DNA from 2 places in the Bradyrhizobium genosp. A genome. Region 2 is predicted to be linked to the other one. Evidence: predicted binding sites of a transcription regulator. Region 2 holds the regulator's gene; the other holds the start of a gene.
What was found. The regulator PhoB, encoded in region 2, activates phosphate uptake and scavenging genes when phosphate is short. The targets are predictions, from matches to a motif close to TGTCATNNANCTGTCAT.

Region 1 (7,288 bases), 1.9 Mb from region 2:
ACGTCGGCGTAGGCGGCGGTGCCGATGCCGAGCCGCGTCACGAAATCCTTCTCGGCCAGCCGATCCTGGGTGGTCTCGAGGATCTTGCGGTTGGGCAGCACGGGGCGGCGTGCGTCCAGCACCATGGCGGCCGCGGCCGGCACGTTCTCGAATTCATAGGTGATGACGTCGACATCATGGGCGAACAGCTCGAGCGCCTCGACATCGGCATATTCAGCGCAGGTTGCGTTCAGCACGACGTCGAAAGCCGGCGAATCCGGATCGGGCGAGAACACCTGGCAGCGCAGGCCGAGCCGCGCCGCCGCCATGGCCAGCATCCGTCCGAGTTGTCCGCCGCCGAGGATTCCGATGGTGTCGCCGGGCTTCAGCTTCACCTGCTTTGCGTCAGTCACGCCTTGTCCTCCGGGCGCTCGGCAACCGCCTCGGTCTGGGCCTTGCGCCAGGCGGCCAGGCGGTCGGACAGGGCTGGATCGGACAGCGCCAGCACGGACGCCGCGAGCAGCGCCGCGTTGATCGCGCCAGCCTTGCCGATCGCGAGCGTGCCGACCGGAATGCCGGCGGGCATCTGAACGATCGAATAGAGCGAATCGATGCCCTTCAGCGTCCTGGACTCGACCGGCACGCCGAACACCGGCAGCTCCGTCAGCGCCGCGGCCATGCCGGGCAGATGCGCGGCACCGCCGGCGCCGGCGATGATGACCTTGAAACCGGCCGCCTTGGCGCCCTTGGCGAAGCTAAAGAGTCGGTCGGGGGTGCGGTGTGCCGAAACGATGCGGGTGTCGGAGGTGACACCAAGCGCTGTGAGCGTGTCGGCGGCGTGCCGCATCGTCTCCCAGTCCGACTGGCTTCCCATGATGATGGCGATCGGCGCGGTCATGACGTCAATTGTGCTCGGAAAACAGAAAGATAGGCCAGATTAACGGTTCCGGCCGGCGGCTCGCAAGGCGGTGGCAAGGAGAAGGGAATGCACTATCCTGTCTTGGTGAATCCCCGCAAGCCTTCATTGAGCAGGATGCCCATGAAGAAACCAAAAAGGGCGACCGCTGCGAAGGCCAAAAAGGGCCGAAAAACCAGCAGGAGCCGAACGAAAACTGCACCCAAGCGGTCCAAGACTGCGGGGTCCAAGGCTGCGGGATCCAAGGCTGCGGCGCTGCGCCGCGTGCCCGCAGCCCGCGCTGCCAAGGAAACTGGCAAGGAAACCAGCAAGGCGACGATCCGAGGCCTGCGGACCAAGCTTACGCAGACGCTGCGGCGCGTCGCCGAGCTCGAGGCGGCAGCCGACACCGATTTCCTGCTGGACATACCCAACCGGCGCGGCTTCGAGCGTGAGCTCCAGCGCGCCATCGCCTACATGAAACGCTACCGCGCCAGCGGCGCGCTGATCGTGCTCGACGTCGACCGGTTGAAGCCGATCAATGATTCCTTCGGTCATGGCGCTGGCGACGAGGTGCTGAAGGCGATCGCCGCGACGCTGACACGACAGATCCGCGCCTCCGACGTGGTCGGCCGTCTCGGCGGCGATGAGTTTGCTTTGTTGCTGTGGAATCTCAGCGAGACCGATGCCAAGGCGAAGGCGGCCATTTTCGAGCAGGCGATCGACGATTTGTCGTTCACCTTTCGCGGCCAGCACGTGACCGCGGGCGCCTCCGCTGGTGTCGCGTTGCTCGGCGCGCAGTCCGATGCGGCCCGCGCGCTGGAGGAGGCCGATGCCGCCATGTATGTGCGCAAGGCGCACCGGCGGCACGAGCCGCGGATCAGGCTTGTGAGCAGCTGACTTTACAGCGTTGCGAGATCTTCCGGCACGTTGCCGAATTTGCGCAGCAGCGTGGCGTCACCGAATTCGCCGGTCATGGGATCGCCGCTGCGGCTGAATGCGACCGCGCCGATGTGGCCCGCACCGTGCGCGAGAGCTTCGGCGCGCCGCAACGCGGCCGTCGAGCTCTGGCATTCCTCGGCGGCGCCGGCGACAGGCGATCCGTCGGCATCGATCAGGAAGGGCATTGCAACGTAGTAGGTTACGTCCGACATGGCGTTGCTCCGGTGATCAAAACTAGGCGGTGCTGCTCTTGCCCCGCGTCCAGCTGCGCGAGGTCTCGGGAATGCAGCCGGCCGAAATCGCCGCCTGCAGCTCTTCCAGTTCGGCCTCCAGATATTCGTTGGCCATGATCAGCGCCTTGATGGTGCTGCGCAGATTGCCGTCGCACATCGCGATCGCCTGATTGCAGGCTTGTTCGTAATAGCTGTTGTCGAGAAGGGCGGGGACTGACATCTGCGGTGTCCTTGCGGGTTGTCCTTGGGCGTTTGCTGGGGGCTCGGGGCGGGGTTATGTTCCTCTTTTGTTCTTTCTAAGTCAAGCGGATTCATACGTGGCAATCCGCGACTGCTCGCAGATCAGGCGATGATGTCGGGCGTGATCTGGTCTTCGATGAAGGCGATACGGTCGCGCAACAACAGCTTGCGCTTCTTCAACCGCTGTAACCGCAACAGGTCGGGGGCGGGCGATTGATGCAGTGCATCGATCGCCGCATCGAGATCTCGGTGTTCCTGCTGCAACCGGGTAAGCTCGGCTTCGAGCTCACGCTCGTCTTCATTGGTCATGTTTGCGGTGGCCGAAAACCGATAGGCTGAAATTAAGGCTGTGGATGCCCTGTGGAAATTATCGTCCTTGCGCGGCGTGATCGCAAGCGATCTGCGATCTTCGCGCACCGCTCTCTCGCAAGATATTTCAACGATTCGCAGCCGTGTCGCGCAAGCACATTGATATCATGGATTTTTCACCGCGTGGTTCCTTACTCACGGTTCGTTACATATGAATTTTCAAAAATGACGGTGCGACGACGGATACCCATCGACAGAACGAATCGGTGATGTACACTTCCTCGTCCGGATCGAATCCAAGGTTCACCCCTACCGAGGAGGTTTCGAATGACAATTCAGGCACATCTGGTTGAATTGGAACGGAAGCACAAAACTCTCGAACACGAATTGCACGAAGCTCTCGTGCACCTTTCAACAGACGACCTGCAAATTGTTGAGTTGAAGCGCCGCAAGTTGATGGTCAAGGACCAGATCGAGCGTCTGAAGCACACCGGCGACACGCTCCACTAGTAACCCCGTAACAGTGCAGAGTTTGATCGGATCCTTTCAGGCAGGGATGAGAGCCTTTGCGCTCATCCCTGCTGTAAGGTGCGCGCCGTGCAATCGTTGTTGCGCGGGCGTTTAGATTTCGGCCAACTCGGCGACGTGGTCTGCGATCGCGAGCGACGATGTCAGTCCCGGCGATTCGATGCCGAACAGATTGATCAAACCCGCGACGCCATGGTCGCGCGGACCCTGCATCAGGAAATCCTGCGTTGCTACGGCCGGCGGCACGATCTTCGGGCGGATGCCCGAGTAGCTTGGCATCAACGCGCCATCGGGAAGCGTCGGCCAGTATTTGCGGATCGCAGGATAGAAGCGCTCGGCGCGCGACGGATCGACCTCATAGTCGATCGTCTCGATCCATTCGACGTCGGGGCCGAAGCGCGCCTGTCCTGCCATGTCCAGCGTCAGATGCACGCCGAGCCCGCCGGGCTCGGGCACGGGATAGATCAGGCGCGAGAACGGTGCGCGCGCGTTGCAGCTGAAATAGTTTCCCTTGGCGAGATAGGCCGGCGGAATCCGGTCAATCGGCATGCCGTCGATGTGCCGCGCCACGGTCGTCGCCGAAAGCCCGGCGGCGTTGACGAGCAGGCCGCATTGCAGCGTCATCGGCGCTTCGCCGCCGGCCTCGATCTCGATCATTCCAGCGTCCGCCTTGGCGCGGATCAGCGGCGTGTGAAACGCAAAGGCTGCGCCCGCTTCCTCGGCCTCGCCGCGCAGCGAGAGCATGTAGGCATGGCTGTCGATGATGCCGGTCGACGGCGACAGCAGTGCGGCGTCACAGGCCAGCGCCGGCTCCAGCGCCCGCGCGGCTTCACCCGAGAGCAACAGCATGTCGAGCACGCCGTTGGCCTCGGCATGCGCCTTGATCGATTGCAGCTTCTCGGTTTCCTTCGCATTGGTCGCGACGATCAGCTTGCCGCAATTCTTGTGCGGGATGCCGCGCTCGCCGCAATAGCGGTACAGCGCGTGCTTGCCGCTGACGCACATGCGCGCCATCCAGCTTCCGGCGCGGTAATAGATCCCGGCATGGATCACCTCGCTGTTGCGTGAGGAGGTGATGGTGCCGATGGCCTCGGCCTCTTCGAGCACAATCACTTCGCGCCCGGCCTGGGCCAGCTTCCGGGCCACCGCGAGCCCGACCACGCCCGCTCCGATGACGACGCAGTCGACCCTATCCATGGTTGTGCAGAAGTCCCGCTGAAGGTGCCGAGAGGGCCGGTTTGCCTGGGAAACGCGCCGCGCGGCCGTTGTCCGTTAAGGAAGCATTTATCATGTCAGGGCAATTGCCGTATTTCGCGTCACATTTTTCTGTTGGGCGTACAGGCGTTTACCCGATCCAAACCCGTGAAGCCAGACAATCCGCAGTTGAAATTGCGGGTGGCTGATGGCTGAGAAGAACTGGCAGGAAGGCAGCATGCTTCCGATTGCTGTGCAGGCCGTCGTGTGCCTGGCCAGCGCGGCCGCGCCGTCGCGTGCCTACGCGGACAGCTTCACCCCGCCGAACTATCTTGGCAATCTCGACCCCAATCTGGTGTGGGAAGCCCTGATCGGGGGCGTTGTCGTCTGCGCGTTCCTGGCGGCGATCGCGCTGTGGATCCATTCCGCGCTGCGCCGGAGCAAGCGTTCGCAGTTGCGGCGCAACGCCTTCGTCTCCTCCGCCATGAACAATCTCAACCAGGGCGTGGTGATGACGGATGCGCAGCGGCGCGTCATCTTCTGCAACGACCGCTATCTCGAGATCTACGGCCTGACGCGCTCGGACTTGTGGAGCGGCATGACCGGCTACGACATCCTCGAGTTGCGGCGCAAGCGCGGGGTCCTCGCCGTCTCCGACGACGACTTCTACGAGAAGGCGGCAAGCCCGAACGGCCTGATCAGCGAGCTGCCGGACGGCCGCGCCATCCTGGTTAAATATTTCATCCTGCCGAACGGTGGCTCGGTGGCGACCCATCTCGACGTCAGCGAGCAGCGCAAGCTGTCGCGGCAGCTCGCCTCGACCAAGCAATTCCTGGAAACGGTGCTGGACAACGTTCCGGCCTGCGTGGCCGCTAAGAACATCGAGGACGGCCGCTACATCTTTGCCAACCGCGCCTATGAGCGGTTCTGGGGCTTTTCGCGCGACCAGGTCGTCGGCAAGAATGCGCGCGAGCTGTTCGGCCCGAAATCGGCGGCGAGCATCGAGGCGACCGACCGGGCCGCGCTGCTGGCCCCGGAAGGACAGTATCGCAACGAATTCGAGGTCGAGGTCCAACGCGACCAGACCCGGCGCATGGTGGCCTCGATCCGGATCGTGGTCCGCAACGAAAGCAACAAGCCGGAATTCCTGCTGGTGGTGTTCGAGGACATCACCGATCGGCAATCGCTGTCGATGGAGCTGGAGAGCACCAAGAAGTTTCTCGAGCTGGTGGTCGACAACATCCCGGTGGCGCTGATCGTGGAGCAGGTCAAGGATGGCCGCTATCTGCTCGCCAACCGCAGTGCCGAAACGATTCTCAACCGCAGGCGCGAGGAAGCCACCGGCCTGACCGCCTCCGATATCTTCAATGCCAAGGAAGCCAAGCTGATCATCGCGCGCGACGAGGCCGCGATCAAGAAGCGCGGGATGATCACCGAGGAGCATCCGATCTCCACCAAGGACGGCCTGCGCCTGTTCCTGACCCGGCGCGCCACGGTGCTCAACGATGCCGGCGAGCCGCAATACCTGATCAAGACCCATGAGGACGTCACCAACCGCCGGCAGACCGAGTCGCGGATGGCGCACATGGCCTATCATGACGGCCTCACCGACCTGCCGAACCGCGCCGCCTTCCTTCAGGCGTTGAACCAGATGATCGAGGCTTGCGAGGGGACCGACGAGGAATTCGCGGTCCTGTGCGTCGATCTCGACGGCCTCAAGGAAGTCAACGACGTGTTTGGCCATGCGCTCGGGGACAAGCTGCTGATCGAGGTGGCCCAGCGGCTGCAGGACACCGCACGCGGCGGGCTGGTGGCGCGGCTGTCCGGCGACGAATTCGGCCTGATTATCGACGGCAAGCAGCCCGACGCGGGCCTCGCCCTTGCGCAGCAACTCGGCGAGGCGCTTGCGCCGGAATTCCACATCGACGGCCGCGCGGTCCGCGCCGGTATCTCCACCGGCATGTCGGTCTTCCCGCACAATGGCCCCGACGGGGCCTCGCTGCTCGCCAATGCCGGCGCGGCCCTGTTCCGCGCCAAGCAGAAATCGCGCGGTACGATCAGCCTCTACCAGCCCGAGATGGACCAGCAGATCCGCGACCGCCGCGTGCTGCACCAGGATCTGTCGAAGGCGATCAAGAACGGCGAGCTGTCGCTGGCCTTCCAGCCCCAGGGCATCGCGCGCAACAGTGTCGCCGAGAGCGAGATCATCGGCTTCGAGGCTCTGGCGCGCTGGCAGCATCCGGTACGCGGCCAGGTCTCGCCGGCCGAATTCATCCCGATCGCGGAAGAAAGCGGCCTGATCGTCGAGATGGGCGAATGGATCCTGCGCCAGGTCTGCCGCGAGGCGGCGTCGTGGCCGAAGCCGCTGCAGGTCGCGGTCAATCTGTCGCCGGCGCAGTTCATGCACGGCGACGTCGTCGGTCTGGTCCATTCGATCCTGATCGAGACGGGTCTGGCGCCCGGCCGGCTCGAGCTCGAAATCACCGAGGGCGTGCTGATCGAGGACTTCGATCGCGGCCTGGCGCTGCTGCGCCGCCTGAAGGCGCTGGGCGTCCGTATCTCGATGGACGATTTCGGCAGCGGCTATTCCTCGCTGAGCTATCTCCAGGCGTTCCCGTTCGACAAGATCAAGATCGACCGCGCCTTCATCATGAATCTCGGCCGCAACCCGCAATCGGCTGCGATCGTCCGCGCCGTGATCGATCTCGGTCACGGCCTCGAAATGTCGATCATCGCCGAGGGCGTCGAGACGATCGACCAGCTCACCTTCCTCGCCAGGGAAGGCTGTGACGGCGTGCAGGGCTATCTGCTCGGCAAGCCGCTGCCGATCGGGCAATATGCCGGCCTCGTCGGCCGCGTCGAGGCCATGGAGCTTGCGCTCAAGACCGGCTAGTGGTGTTGGGCAAAATCCTATCGTTCCTCTCGACGGCTTCATGGCGGATTACGATCTCGCGATCATTGGTGGCGG
Region 2 (7,288 bases):
ACGACAATACCGCACATTCGGTGTCGTCCCGACGAAAGCCGGGACCCATAGCTACAGGCTTTTGTTTGGCGAAGACCGTTCGCCTCCACCAAGCTGCCACAAGAACGATTCCGCGGTATGGGTCCCGGCTTTCGCCGGGACGACGGCAAATATTTTACCGCGCCGAACCTACTTCACCGCGTCAAAACACCAGGCCAAAATGCCTTTCTGCGCATGCAGGCGGTTTTCGGCCTCGTCGAACACGACCGATTGCGGGCCGTCGATCACCTCGTCGGTGACCTCCTCGCCGCGATGGGCGGGCAGGCAGTGCATGAACAGCGCGTCGGACTTGGCCAACGACATCAGCTTCGAATTGACCTGGTAGGGCTTGAGCACGTTGTGGCGGTGCTCGCCTTCCTTATCGCCCATCGACACCCAGGTGTCGGTGACGACGCAATCCGCGCCCTTCACGGCGGCCTCGGGATCGGTGCCGAGCACGATCGGCGCGCCGGTCGCCTTGATGAAGTCGCGCATCACCTTCTTCGGAGCGAGCTCCGGGGGGGTTGCGACATTGAGCTGAAACTTGAAGCGCTCGGCCGCGTGCGCCCAGGACGCCAGCACGTTGTTGTCGTCGCCGGTCCAGGCCACCGTCTTGCCCTCGATCGGGCCGCGATGTTCCTCAAAGGTCAGGAGGTCGGCCATCACCTGGCAGGGATGCGAGCGCCGCGTCAGGCCGTTGATGACGGGCACGGTCGCGTACGCTGCGAGCTCAAGCAGCGCCTCATGATTGAGAATGCGGATCATGATGGCGTCGACATAGCGCGACAGCACACGCGCGGTATCGGCAATGGTTTCGCCGCGGCCGAGCTGCATCTCGGCGCCGGTGAGCATGATGGGCTCGCCGCCGAGCTGGCGCATGGCGACATCGAACGACACCCGCGTGCGGGTCGACGGGCGCTCAAAGATCATCGCCAGCGTCTTGCCTTCGAGCGGCCTGACCGGCTGATGCGCCTTCTGCTTCGCCTTCATGGCGGAGGAGGCCGCGAGCATGTTCTTGAGCTCCGACAGCGGGAGCTCGCTGATATCCAGGAAGTGTTTTGGCGTCTTGCTCATCAGCTTGCCGCCCGCTTGTTACCGGACAGCGCAGTGCAGGCGCGTTCGAGCCGGCCGATGCTGTCCTCGATCTCCGCCTCGGTCACGATCAAGGGCGGCAGGAAGCGCACGACATTGTCGCCGGCACCGACGGTGAGCAGTTTTTCGTTGCGCAGCGCCGTAACCAGGTCACCCGACGGCACCACGGCCTTGATGCCGATCAAGAGCCCCTCGCCGCGAACTTCACTGACGACATCGGGATGGCGGTCGATCACGGAAGCGAGCTTCTGCTTGAGCAGCAGCGACATCTTCTGCACGTGGTCGAAGAAGCCGGGCTCGAGCATGACGTCGAGCACCGCGTTCGCAGCCGAGATCGCCAGCGGGTTGCCGCCGAAGGTGGAGCCGTGCGAGCCGGGCCCCATGCCGGAGGCCGCATCCGCAGTCGCCAGCACCGCGCCGATCGGGAAGCCCCCGCCGAGCGCCTTCGCCAGTGACATCACGTCAGGCGTGACGCCGGTGCGCCGATGAGCGAAGAGATCGCCGGTGCGGCCCATACCGGTCTGCACCTCGTCGAAGGCGAGCAGCAGGCCCTTCTCGTCGCAGAGCTGGCGCAACGCCCGCAGGAAAGAAGGCGTCGCCGAACGCACGCCACCCTCGCCCTGGATCGGCTCGATCAGGATACCGGCGGTCTGCGGACCGATCGCCTTCTTCACGGCCTCGATGTCGCCATGCGGAATCTGGTCGAAGCCATCCATCGGCGGACCAAAGCCTTCGAGATATTTTGCAGATCCCGTCGCAGCCAGCGTTGCCAGCGTGCGGCCGTGGAAAGCGCCTTCGAAGGTGATGATGCGGTAGCGCTCCGGATGACCCTTGGAGAAGTGATGATGGCGGACCAGCTTGATCACACCCTCCAGCGCTTCGGCGCCGGAATTGCAGAAGAATACGAAGTCGGCAAAACTCTCGTTGCAGAGCCGGTTCGCGAGCTTCTCGCCGTCCGGACTCTGGAACAGGTTCGACATGTGCCAGAGCTTGGTCGCCTGCTCCTGCAGCGCCTTGACCAGCGCGGGATGGGCATGGCCGAGCGCGTTCACCGCCACGCCCGACGTGAAATCGAGATAGCGATCGCCATTGGTTGCGATCAACCAGACGCCTTCACCACGCTCAAAACCAATGTCGGCCCTGGCGAAAACGGGGAGCAAATGCGGTGCTGCGCTGTTAGCCATGATGATCTCTTTGGATGTTTCGGACGGCCTGAACGTGCGTTGCGCAGCGCATCATTGGTCCGGAAAACGAAACGTGCCGCCTTTTAAGGGCGGCACGCACGACTATCTTATGCTTGGCACCACGGGTGTCAATGCCGCCCGGAAAGCCCCACGAAATGCTGATTCCGTAGTCTTGCGGTGCCAGATTTGCGGGGTTTTGGCCACGGAACATGTGGAAGCGAGTCGGCGGACTCTTGCGCGTGAGTCACGCCATATTGTAGCGTTTGGCTTGTCAGATACGACATCTCGTGCAGCGGTTCTGATCCTCTAAGTCCTCATGTACCGGCGTAAACGTTCGGGCGTCTCATTGCGCCCGGCGAGCCTTAAGGGATTCTGACGGCACGGGTTTTTCGAGGCTTAGGCATTCGTCGTGCGGCCCCAGGATGGCAGGCGCCGGCGAAGGAAAGGGTGCAATGACGGTTTTGACCTGGTCGGATGATCGCGTCGAGCAACTGAAAAAGCTCTGGGAGGCCGGACTTTCGGCCAGCCAGATCGCGGCAGAGCTCGGTAATGTCACCCGCAATGCCGTGATCGGCAAGGTGCACAGGCTTGGCCTCTCCGGCCGCGCCAAGAGTCCGTCTTCGGCAGCTCCGCGGCCGCGCAAGGCGCGCCCAGCGCAGCACATGATGCGGGTGAGCAGGCCTATGGCACGCGGCAATACCGCGCTGGCGCAGGCCTTCGAGGTCGAGGTCGAGGCCGAGCCGGTCACCTACGACAACGTGGTGCCGATGAGCCAGCGGCTGTCGCTGCTCGAATTGAACGAGGCGACCTGCCACTGGCCGGTCGGCGATCCCTCGAGCCCGGATTTCTTCTTCTGCGGCGGCAAGGCGCTCTCCGGGCTGCCCTATTGCGCCCAGCACTCGCGGGTGGCGTATCAGCCGGCAGCGGATCGCCGGCGTGCGCCGGCGAAGCCGAGCCCGCGCTGAGGTTCAGCGCGCGACGAGTCAACAAAGTTTGGTGTCGTCCCGGCCTAGTGCGCAATTGCGCACGGGGGCCGGGACCCATTCTCCGAGAACGCAATTTCTGCGCTAAGGGGTCACTCCAAGTCCCGCCCACCACGTCCACCTGTGGCTATGGGTCCCGGCCCCCCGCGCGCAATTGCGCAACTAGGCCGGGACGACATTGGAGTCTGTGGCCGCAGCTCAAATCAAACTGCCAGCCCTACGTCTGCTCGGCCTTTGCAAAGCGATCATCGAGCGCATACCCCGCGCCGCGGACGGTGCGGATCGGGTCCTGCTCGCGACCGAGATTGAGCAGCTTGCGCAGGCGACCGATATGCACGTCGACGGTGCGCTCGTCGATATAGATGTCGCGGCCCCAGACGCTATCGAGCAGCTGCTCGCGCGAGAACACGCGGCCGGGGTGCTCCAGGAAGAACTCCAGCAGGCGATATTCTGTCGGGCCGAGATCGATCGGCCGGCCGGAGCGCGCCACGCGGCGCTTTTCGCGGTCGAGCTCGATGTCGCCGAAAGCCAACACGGTAGCGAGCCGCTCGGGGCTTGCGCGCCGGAGCAGACCTTTCACGCGCGCCAGGAGCTCAGGCACCGAGAACGGCTTGACGATGTAATCGTCGGCGCCAGTCGCAAGGCCCCGCACCCGCTCGCTCTCCTCGCCGCGCGCGGTGAGCATGATGATCGGCAGCTGCTTGGTGTCGGACCGCGCACGAAGCCGCCGGCACAGCTCGATGCCTGATAGTCCCGGCAGCATCCAGTCGAGCACGATCAGATCGGGGATGTGCTCCTTGAGGCGGGTGTCGGCGTCGTCGCCGCGCATCACCGTCTCGACGTCATAGCCGTCGCCTTCGAGGTTGTAGCGAAGCAGCTCGGTCAGAGCTTCCTCGTCTTCAACCACCATAATGCGTGCGCCCATGGTGTCGTGGCTCCTTGCGTGTTCAGGTATCGTGAAATCAGGTGTTCGGGACCGGCGCGGCGAACGTCGTCATGTCGCCCTTCGGTCGCTTGTCGGTGATGGCCTGGCCTTCGATCATGTAGAACACGGTCTCGGCAATGTTGGTGGCGTGGTCGCCGATCCGCTCGATGTTCTTGGCGCAGAACATCAGATGGATGCAGAACGAGATGTTGCGCGGATCCTCCATCATATAGGTGAGGAGCTCGCGGAACAGCGAGGTGCAGATGGCGTCGACTTCCTCGTCGCCCTTCCACACCGCCATCGCCGCCGGCAGGTCATGCGCCGCATAGGCGTCCAGCACCGACTTGACCTGCTGCTGCACGAGGTCGGTCATGTGCTCGAGGCCGCGGAACAGTTTCAGCGGATGGAAATCCGTCTCCAGCGCCGCGACGCGCTTGCCCATGTTCTTGGCGAGGTCGCCGATGCGCTCGAGATCGGTCGCGACCCGCATGGCGCCGACGATTTCGCGCAAGTCCACCGCCATCGGCTGGCGGCGGGCGATGGTGAGCACGGCGTGCTCCTCAATCTTCTTCTGGAGGGCGTCGATGTCGGCGTCGGTGGCGACGACGCGCTGGCCGAGCGCGACGTCGCGGCGGATCAGCGCGTCGACGGAATCGACGATCATGCGCTCGGCGAGGCCGCCCATTTCCGCCACCGACCGGGTGAGCTCCTGGAGGTCGGTGTCGAAGGCCTTTGCGGTATGTTCAGAACCCATATCCAGTCTCCTCAGCCGAACCGGCCGGTAATGTAATCCTGCGTGCGTCGGTCGGTCGGCGACGTGAAGATCTTGCTGGTGTCGTCGAACTCGATCAGCTCGCCGAGATACATGAAGGCGGTCTTGTCGGAGACGCGGGCCGCCTGCTGCATGTTGTGGGTCACGATCGCGATCGTGTAGTTCTCGGACAGCTCCTGGATCAGCTCCTCGACCTTCGCAGTCGAGATCGGATCGAGCGCCGAGCAGGGCTCGTCGAACAGGATCACCTCGGGCCGCACCGCGACGGTGCGGGCGATGCAGAGGCGCTGCTGCTGGCCGCCGGAAAGCGACAGGCCGGAAGCGTTGAGCTTGTCCTTGACCTCGTTCCACAGCGCGCCGCCGCGCAGCGCCTTCTCGACGCGGTCGTCCATCTCCGACTTCGAGATCTTCTCATAGAGACGGATGCCGAAGGCGATATTCTCGTAGATCGTCATCGGGAACGGCGTCGGCTTCTGGAACACCATGCCGACGCGGGCGCGCAGCAAATTGAGGTCGAGCTTGGGGTCGAGGATGTTGGTCTGGTCGAGCATCAGCTGACCGGTGACGCGCTGACCCGGATAGAGGTCGTACATCCGGTTGAAGATGCGCAGCAGGGTCGACTTGCCGCAGCCCGACGGGCCGATGAACGCCGTGACGCGGTTGGCGCCGAGCACCAGATTGATGTTCTTCAGCGCGTGGTGCTCGCCGTAATAGAAGTTGAGGTTGCGCACCGTCACCTTGGCGGGCGCTTCCGGCAGCATGGGCGCCTGCGGCAGACCACCGGCAGCGCTCATCGATACGGAAAGATCACTCATTTTGCGGTCCTCTCGGCGCCAAGAATGCGAGCGCCAATGTTCAGGGCAAGCACGGTCAGGGTAATCAGCAGCGCGCCGCTCCAGGCGAGCTGCTTCCAGTAGACGTAGGGGCTCTGGACGAAGTTGTTGATGGTGACCGGCAAGTTCGCCATCGTCTTGTTCAGGCTGAGGCTGAAGAACTGGTTCGACAGCGCGGTGAAGAGCAGCGGCGCGGTTTCGCCGGCGACGCGGGCGGTAGCGAGCAGCACGCCGGTGATGAGACCGGAGCGCGCGGCACGGTAGGCGATGCGCTTGATCACCAGCGAGCGCGGCAGGCCGAGCGCAGAAGCCGCCTCGCGCAGCGCGTTCGGCACCAGCAGCAGCATGTCCTCGGTCGTGCGCAGCACCACCGGGATCACGATGACGGCGAGCGCGAGCGAGCCTGCGATTGCCGAGAAGCCGCGCATCGGCACCACCACCGCGCCGTAGATGAACAGGCCGATGATGATCGAGGGCGCCGAGAGCAGAATGTCGTTGATGAAGCGGATCACCGAGGTCAGCTTGTCGTTGCGGCCGTACTCGGCGAGATAGGTGCCGGCGAACATGCCGAGCGGCGCGCCGATGCCGACGCCGATCGCGGTCATGATCAGCGAGCCGACGATGGCGTTGCGCAGGCCGCCTTCGGTCGAGCCCGGAGGCGGCGTGTCCGCGACGAACAGTTCGAGGTTGAGGCCGGCGATGCCGTTGTAAAGCAGCGTGATCAGGATCAGCGCGAGCCAGGTGACGCCGAAGGCGGCGGCACCGAAGCAAAGCCCGCGGATCAGGATGTCCTTGCGGCGGCGGCGTGCGTAAATCGGGTTCATGCTAGTTCCCCGCCTTCTTTTCCAGCCGCATCAGCATCAGCCGGGCGCCGGCGAGCACGAAAAACGTCAGCACGAACAGCAGCAGGCCGAGCAGGATCAGGCCGGACTGGTGCAGGCCGTCACTCTCGGCGAATTCGGATGCGATCGCCGCCGAGATCGTGGTGCCCGGCGCGAAGATCGATGACGAGATGCGGAACGAGTTGCCGATGATGAAGGTCACCGCCATGGTCTCGCCGAGCGCGCGACCCAGCCCCAGCATGACGCCGCCGATGATGCCGACGCGGGTGTAGGGGATCACCACGCTGCGGACGACTTCCCAGGTGGTGCAGCCGACGCCGTAGGCGGCCTCTTTCAGCACCGGCGGCACCGTCTTGAACACGTCGACCGAGATCGAGGTGATGAAGGGCAGCACCATGATGGCGAGGATCAGCGCGGCGTTGAACAGGCTGAGATAGGACGGCGGACCTGCGAAGATCGCGCCGAGCACAGGGACGCCGTCAAAAATCTTGATCATGAAGGGCTGGAAGTTGTTGGCCAGGAACGGACCCAACACGAAGAAGCCCCACATGCCGTAGATGATCGAGGGAATGCCGGCGAGCAGCTCGATCGCCATGCCGATCGGGCGGCGCAGCCATTGCGGGCAGAGCTCGGTCAGGA

Region 1: the regulator PhoB is predicted to act here: its motif matches at 2,824-2,840, upstream of ACP2YP_RS07685 (YdcH family protein).

What each region holds. Positions count from the first base shown of each region.
Region 1 covers NZ_CP188196.1:1,638,046-1,645,333, forward strand. Annotated here, with positions in the region: gene ACP2YP_RS07655 (5-(carboxyamino)imidazole ribonucleotide synthase) at 1-392, opposite strand, end outside; gene purE (5-(carboxyamino)imidazole ribonucleotide mutase) at 389-877, opposite strand; gene ACP2YP_RS07665 (GGDEF domain-containing protein) at 1,019-1,774, shown strand; gene ACP2YP_RS07670 (hypothetical protein) at 1,777-2,028, opposite strand; gene ACP2YP_RS07675 (hypothetical protein) at 2,051-2,269, opposite strand; gene ACP2YP_RS07680 (YdcH family protein) at 2,392-2,598, opposite strand; gene ACP2YP_RS07685 (YdcH family protein) at 2,926-3,108, shown strand; gene ACP2YP_RS07690 (NAD(P)/FAD-dependent oxidoreductase) at 3,220-4,323, opposite strand; gene ACP2YP_RS07695 (sensor domain-containing protein) at 4,529-7,213, shown strand; gene ACP2YP_RS07700 (glycerol-3-phosphate dehydrogenase) at 7,254-7,288, shown strand, end outside.
Region 2 covers NZ_CP188196.1:8,122,685-8,129,972, forward strand. Annotated here, with positions in the region: gene argF (ornithine carbamoyltransferase) at 169-1,092, opposite strand; gene ACP2YP_RS38105 (aspartate aminotransferase family protein) at 1,092-2,294, opposite strand; gene ACP2YP_RS38110 (GcrA family cell cycle regulator) at 2,747-3,259, shown strand; gene phoB (phosphate regulon transcriptional regulator PhoB) at 3,495-4,202, opposite strand; gene phoU (phosphate signaling complex protein PhoU) at 4,240-4,956, opposite strand; gene pstB (phosphate ABC transporter ATP-binding protein PstB) at 4,968-5,789, opposite strand; gene pstA (phosphate ABC transporter permease PstA) at 5,786-6,631, opposite strand; gene pstC (phosphate ABC transporter permease subunit PstC) at 6,633-7,288, opposite strand, start outside.